One region of the Calidifontimicrobium sp. SYSU G02091 genome, then DNA from elsewhere that is predicted to be linked to it. Evidence: predicted binding sites of a transcription regulator. Region 1 holds the regulator's gene; the other holds the start of a gene.

Region 1 (3,659 bases):
GAAGTCATCCGTCGGGATGCGCGCGATCGAGTTGGTGATGTGGTCGAACGCGAATGCGGTGTCCGACTGCGCGGGCGTCACGCGCACCGAGAGCTTGGCCGGCACCTGCACGGTCTTGATCTCGGTGGCGTTGGTCCCGCAGGCGGCGCCGGCACCCAGCAGGCAGTTGCAGCGCACGCTGTTGACGTTGTTGACGGTGGTGTACAGCGTGTAGCAGGTCACGCTGCTGTTCGAGCGGAACGCCACGCGCACCCAGGTTCGCCGCGCGATGGCCTCGCTGCGGGCGAACTGCAGGTCGGTGACCAGCTGGGCGTTGATGCTCTTCAGGCGCTGGGTGAGGATGAAATCGCGCAGCGACGGCGCCGCCAGCACCACGATGACACCGAGCACGGCCAGGACGACCATCAGTTCGACCAGCGTGAACCCGCGCGGCGACTTCATCACCGCGCCCAGCAGCGGTTGCCCGCCGACTCGTCGAAGTCGCCGCTGGCACCCGCCGACCCGTAGAAGATGTTGCCGCCGGCCACGCGCACGCGCAGGCGCTGACAGCTGCCGTCACCGGCTTGCGTCGTGCCTTCGTTGGCCGTCGCGGTGACGGTGTAGCCGGTGGCCGTCGCATCGGAGATCGCCAGCGTGTAGTAGCCCTTGGCGCTGGTGCCCGGCAGGCCGAGGCCGGGCGGGTCGTCGGTGGCCGCCGCGGTGAGCGACGACGCGTACGCGGCGCGGTTGCTGCGCCAGCGCTCCTGCGCCTGCTGCACCGCGGACAGCGCGGCGAAGGCGTCGGTGCGGCGGCTCTTGCGCACCGAGTCGACGAACGACGGCAGCGCCACCGCGGCCAGGATGCCGACCACGACGACGGCGATCAGCAGCTCGACCAGCGTGAAGCCTGCCTGCCGGTGCCTTCTTCCCAACGACCCGGATACTTGCCGTGACATCGGTCACACCTTAGCAGGAAGCCGCCGGCGGGGCAGCGGGACGCGGCTGCCGTTCGTCCCCTGCGGTCGACCGCTCGTCGGCAGGCGCTTGGCGGCGCGTGGCGATGTTCAGCAGGCGCGGTAGCCCGGCACGGCGCCGTCGGGCGAGCACGAGCGCACGCGGCCCATGATGTTGACGGTGTGCTTCAGCGCGCGGCCGTTGGCGGTGGCCACGGTGACGGTGCCGGTGGGCGTCACGGTGCCGCGCACCGGGTCGAAGACCATCGACGCGACGTTGGCGGTCAGCCGCGCCTCGCGCGCCGCGTCGAGCCGCACCGTGCGCAGCGGCTCGGCGCCCGCGCCGCACACCGGTGCGCCGTTGGCGCCGCAGTGGCAGGCGCTGGCCGCGCCGGTGTGCAGCACGTAGCAGCTCGCCGCGGCGTCGCTGGCGAAACTGATGCGCACCGTCTGCTGGCGTGCGACCGCGACGCTGCGCGCGTGGTGCACGTCGGTCTCGAACTGCAGCGCGATGCCTTCGAGGTGCTGGCGCTGGCGCATCTGGTCGAACGACGGCACCGCGATGCCGACGACGACGGCGGCGACGGCGAGCACGGTCGTCGATTCGACCAGCGTGATGCCGCGCTGGCGGCGGGCGGTGGGGTGCGGTGCGGTGTGCATGGCGGGCGGCGGGTGACGCGTGGACGATGGCGTCACTGTAGGAACCGGCCGCGCCCGGCGCGTCCCGCGCCGGTGGGAGGCGCGGGGGGAACGAGGAGGGCGTCAGAACGGGGGGACGGCACGCCGCAGTGCGGCGCAGCGCCAGCGCACGCGCCGTGCCGTTGGCCTGCCGGTGGGCGCGCGCGGCAGCGGGCGCCGGGACCGCGTCAGATGTCGCGGATCAGCTGGCGGAACTCGTCGACGTCCTCGAAGCTGCGATAGACGCTGGCGAAGCGCACGTAGGCCACCTTGTCGATGCGCTTGAGCTCGCGCATCACGAGTTCGCCCAGGCGGCTGGAGGGCACCTCGCGCGCGCCGCTGGCGAGCAGTCGGTCCTGGATGCGCTCGAGCGCGGCGTCGATCTGCTCGGTGCTCACCGGGCGCTTGCGCAGCGCGAGCTGCATCGACGCACGCAGCTTGGCCGGGTCGAAGTCGACGCGCGAGCCGTCTTTCTTGACGACGGTGGGCAGCGCGAGCTCGGGCCGCTCGTAGGTCGTGAAGCGCTTGTCGCACTTCAGGCAGCGCCGGCGCCGGCGCGTGACGCCACCCTCGTCGGTGTCGCGCGTCTCGACGACCTGCGTCTCCTCGTGGCCGCAGAAGGGGCAGCGCATGGGGCCCCGGGTCGGATTACCGGTACACCGGGAAATCGCGCGTCAGTGCCGCGACCTTCGCGCGCACCGCGGCGATGTTGGCCTCGTCGTGCGGGCGGTCGAGCACGTCGGCGATCAGGTGCGCCGTCAGGCGCGCCTGCTCCTCCTTGAAGCCGCGCGTCGTCATCGCCGGGGTGCCCAGGCGGATGCCGCTGGTGACCATCGGCTTTTGCGGGTCGTTCGGGATGCCGTTCTTGTTGCAGGTGATGTGTGCGGCACCGAGGATGGCCTCGGCCTCCTTGCCGGTCAGGCCCTTCGGGCGCAGGTCCACGAGCATCACGTGGCTCTCGGTGCGGCCGCTGACGATGCGCAGCCCGCGCTCGATCAGCGTGTCGGCCATCACCCTGGCGTTGGCCACGACCTGCTGCTGGTAGGCCTTGAACTCGGGCGACAGCGCCTCCTTGAACGCGACCGCCTTGCCGGCGATCACGTGCATCAGCGGCCCGCCCTGGATGCCGGGGAAGATCGCGCTGTTGACCTTCTTCGCGATGGCCTCGTCGTTCATCACGATGATGCCGCCGCGCGGGCCGCGCAGGCTCTTGTGCGTCGTGCTGGTGACGACGTCGGCGTGCGGCACCGGGTTCGGATAGACGCCGGCGGCGATCAGCCCCGCGTAGTGCGCCATGTCGACCATGAAGTACGCGCCGACGGCCTTGGCCACGCGCGCGAAGCGCTCGAAGTCGATGCGCAGGCTGTACGCGCTCGCGCCGGCGATGATGAGCTTCGGCTTGTGCTCGTGCGCCAGGCGCTCCATCGCGTCGTAGTCGATCGCCTCGTTCGCATCGAGCCCGTAGCTGACGACCTTGAACCACTTGCCGCTCATGTTCAGCGGCATGCCGTGCGTCAGGTGCCCGCCCTCGGCCAGGCTCATGCCCATGATCGTGTCGCCGGGCTGCAGCAGGCCGAAGAACACGGCCTGGTTGGCCTGGCTGCCCGAGTTGGGCTGTACGTTGGCGAAATTCGCGCCGAACAGCTGCTTGCAGCGCTCGATGGCCAGCGTCTCGACGACGTCGACGTTCTCGCAGCCGCCGTAGTAGCGCTTGCCGGGGTAGCCCTCGGCGTACTTGTTGGTCAGCTGCGAGCCCTGCGCGGCCATCACGGCCGGGCTGGTGTAGTTCTCGCTGGCAATCAGCTCGATGTGCTCTTCCTGGCGGCGGTTCTCGGCCTCGATGGCGGCCCAGATCTCGGGATCGATGGTGGCGAGGGTGTGGTGGGTGCGGTCGAACATGGCAGTTCCCTTCTCGTGGACAGTCACGCAAGGCGTCGGAGTGAAGGGCCTTCGCGCACCGCGCACAGCCGCCGTGGCGGCGCGGGGCGAGGGCTGCCCAGGCGAACGGCACACGCCGCCGCGGCACCGCAGGCGGTGGCACGGCGGCCC
Region 2 (3,659 bases), on a different contig from region 1:
TGCGCAGCTGGTACAGGCAGTCCTGGAAGCCCATGATGCCGAGACCCACCGGCCGGTGGCGCAGGTTGCTGTCGCGCGCCTTCTTGACCGCGTAGTAGTTGATGTCGATGACGTTGTCGAGCATGCGCATCGCCGTGGCCACCGTCTTCTTCAGCTTGGCCTGGTCGATGACCTTGCGGCCGTCGGGGCCGTCCGTCAGGTGCTGCGCGAGGTTGACACTGCCGAGGTTGCACACCGCGATCTCGGTATCCGAGGTGTTCAGCGTGATCTCGGTGCACAGGTTCGAGCTGTGCACGACGCCCACGTGCTGCTGCGGCGAACGCACGTTGCAGGCGTCCTTGAACGTGATCCACGGATGCCCGGTCTCGAACAGCATCGTCAGCATCTTGCGCCACAGGTCCAAGGCCCGCATGCGCTTGTACAGCTTGATCTCGCCGCGGTCGACCTTGGCCTCGTAGTCGAGGTAGGCGCGCTCGAAGTCCTGCCCGAATTTGTCGTGCAGGTCGGGGCAGGTCGAGGGCGAGAACAGCGTCCAGTGGCCGCCCTCGATGACGCGCTTCATGAACAGGTCCGGGATCCAGTTGGCGGTGTTCATGTCGTGCGTGCGCCGGCGGTCGTCGCCGGTGTTCTTTCGCAGCTCGAGGAACTCCTCGATGTCGAGGTGCCAGGTCTCGAGGTACGCGCACACGGCGCCCTTGCGCTTGCCGCCCTGGTTGACGGCGACCGCGGTGTCGTTGACGACCTTCAGGAACGGCACCACGCCCTGGCTCTTGCCGTTGGTGCCCTTGATGTAGCTGCCCAGCGCGCGCACGCGCGTCCAGTCGTTGCCCAGGCCGCCGGCGAACTTGGACAGCAGCGCGTTCTCCTTCAGCGCCTCGTAGATGCCCTCGAGGTCGTCCGAGACGGTGGTCAGGTAGCAGCTCGACAGCTGGCTGCGCCGCGTGCCGCTGTTGAACAGCGTCGGCGTCGAGCTCATGAAGTCGAACGTCGACAGCACGTCGTAGAACTCGATCGCGCGCGCCTCGCGGTCGATCTCGTTGAGCGCCAGGCCCATCGCGACACGCATGAAGAAGGCCTGCGGCAGCTCGATGCGCCGCTCGTCGATGTGCAGGAAGTAGCGGTCGTACAGCGTCTGCAGGCCGAGGTAGTCGAACTGCAGGTCGCGCTCGGGCTTGAGCGCGGCACCCAGCCGCGCGAGGTCGAACTGCAGCAGCCGCTCGTCGAGCAGCTCGGCGGCCACGCCCTTCTTGATGAACTGCGGGAAGTACTCGGGGTAGCGCTCGCCCATCTGCGCCTGCGTCGTCTCCTCGCCGAGGATCTCCTGGCGGATCGTGTGCAGCAACAGGCGCGCCGTGGCGCGGGTGTAGGCGGGCTCGCGCTCGATCAGCGTGCGCGCGGCGAGGATCGCGGCCTTGTGCACCTCGGCCATCGGCACGCCGTCGTACAGGTTGCGCCGTGTCTCGGCGAGGATCGGCTCGGCCTTCACCTCGTCACCGAGCCCCTCGCAGGCCGAGGCGATCAGCGCCTGCAGCTTTGCCTCGTCGAGCGGCACGCGCTGGCCGCGCTCGTCGGTGACGTGCAGCGCCGGTGCCGCCGGCGCCGCGGCCTGCGCCTGCTTCGCGCGCTCCTGCGCACGGCGCTCGCGGTACAGCACGTAGGCGCGCGCGACCTCGTGGTGGCCGCCGCGCATCAGGCCGAGCTCGACCTGGTCCTGCACGTCCTCGATGTGGAACGTGCCGCCGCCCGGGCGCGAGCGCAGCAGCGCGCGCACCACCGTCTCGGTCAGCTCGTCGACCGTCTCGCGCACGCTCGCCGACGCCGCGCCCTGCGTGCCGTGCACCGCGAGGAAGGCCTTCATCAGCGCCACCGCGATCTTGTTCGGCTCGAACGCGACCACCGCGCCGTTGCGGCGGATGATCTGGTAGCCCTGGTAGGCGCTCACCGGGGCAGCGGTGGCGGCAGCGGGGCGGGCGGGGTACGCGGCGGCAGGGCTGTGGGTGACGGTTTGCATGGGACTCCTCGGGTTGGGGCACGCCGGTGACGGCACCGGCGTGCCGCCACGGCGCACGGCCGGAGGACGCCCTTCCCAGGACGTCCTGCAGCGGCCGCAGGTGAACAAACTTGTGGACAACCCGTGCAGTGGCCTGGGACAGCACACACTACATCTGGGGTCATTGAACGTATTAGAACACTACCGGTAGTGTACTGCGCGTGCGGGCTTGCCCCGATGGCGTCGCGCCAGAGACGCGGCGCAGCCCCAGTCAGGCCGCGAGTCTCGGCGGCTCGCGATGCGCGAAGGCGCGGTGCCGCGCGAGTGCATCGCGCAGCGCCGCCCAGTCGAAGCCGGGGCCGGGGTCGGCCTTGCGCCCCGGCGCGACGTGCTCGTGGCCGGCGACGTCGGCGATCGGGTAGCGGCGCGCGAGCGCGGCCAGCAGCGTCACGAGCGAGCGGTACTGTGCGCGTGTGAACGTGTCGCCCTCGAGCCCCTCGAGCTCGACGCCGATCGACCAGTCGTTGCACTGCTCGCGCCCGCGCCAGCACGACACGCCGGCGTGCCAAGCGCGGTCGTCGCACGAGACGAACTGCAGGCGCCGGCCGTCGCGGCGGATCAGGAAGTGCGCCGACACCTGCAGCCCGCGGATGCGCTGGTAGTACGGGTGTGCGTCCCAGTCGAGCCGGTTCGTGAACAGGCGCTCGATCGCGTCGCCGCCGTAGTGTCCGGGCGGCAGGCTGATCGAGTGGACCACCACCAGCGTCACCGCCTCGCCGGGCGGGCGCGGACCGAAGTTCGGCGACGGCACGTGGCGCGCGCCGCCCCACCAGCCGCGCGACCAGCCAAGCTCAGCCGTCGCCACGCTCGCCGCCGGGCTCGGGCACGTCGACGCCGAGCCGCGCCATGCGGTAGCGCATCTGGCGCAGCGTGAGGCCGAGGCTCGCGCCGGCGGCCGTGCGGTTGTAGCGGTGGCGCGCCAGCGCACGCTCGAGGATGTCGCGCTCGACCGCGTCGAGGTGCGCGACGAGGTCGCGCGGCAGCGGCGCATCGGCCGCGCCGGGCGGCAGCGCGGCATCGGCCTCGGGCACGGCGGGCGGCTCGTCGGCCACCTCGGCCAGCGCGATGTCGGGCAGCCCGAGGTCGGCGACGTCGATCACGTCGCCGCCGGCGAGCGCGACCGCGCGGTGCAGCAGGTTCTCGAGCTCGCGCACGTTACCCGGGAACGGATAGCGCGCCAGCCGCTGCAGCGCTGCCGGCGACAGCACGAGCGGCGCACCGACGCCGGCGTCGGCGGCCAGCCGCGCGAGCACGGCCTCGCAGATCGCCGGCAGGTCGTCGAGCCGTTCGCGCAGCGGCGGCACGCGGATCTGGATCACGTTGAGGCGGTAGAACAGGTCCTGCCGGAAGCGGCCGGCCTGCACCTCGGCGGCGAGGTCCTTGTGCGTCGCGCTGACCAGGCGCACGTCGACCGGCGTCTCGGCGGTGGCGCCCACCGGCCGCACCGAGCGCTCCTGAATCGCGCGCAGCAGCTTGCTCTGCATCGCCAGCGGCAGGTCGCCGATCTCGTCGAGGAACAGCGTGCCGCCCTGCGCGGCCTGGAAGAAGCCCTCGCGGTCCTCGGTCGCGCCGGTGAACGCGCCCTTGCGGTAGCCGAAGAACTCGGCCT

The links. Region 1 encodes NrdR, which represses ribonucleotide reductase genes. Its sites were predicted from a motif close to CACNANATNTNGTG; they were not measured.
Region 2: MOJ79_RS11495 (ribonucleoside-diphosphate reductase subunit alpha) is a predicted target of NrdR. The motif match lies at 2,158-2,171, and genes of this name have one in related genera.

The regions. Positions count from the first base shown of each region.
Region 1 is NZ_JALBGB010000009.1:66,786-70,444, forward strand. Features, by position in the region: gene MOJ79_RS08030 (GspH/FimT family pseudopilin) at 1-441, opposite strand, end outside; gene MOJ79_RS08035 (type IV pilin protein) at 441-911, opposite strand; gene MOJ79_RS08040 (pilus assembly FimT family protein) at 1,044-1,592, opposite strand; gene nrdR (transcriptional regulator NrdR) at 1,799-2,242, opposite strand; gene glyA (serine hydroxymethyltransferase) at 2,259-3,509, opposite strand.
Region 2 is NZ_JALBGB010000017.1:5,506-9,164, forward strand. Features, by position in the region: gene MOJ79_RS11495 (ribonucleoside-diphosphate reductase subunit alpha) at 1-2,011, opposite strand, end outside; gene ampD (1,6-anhydro-N-acetylmuramyl-L-alanine amidase AmpD) at 2,262-2,855, opposite strand; gene MOJ79_RS11505 (sigma-54-dependent transcriptional regulator) at 2,842-3,659, opposite strand, start outside.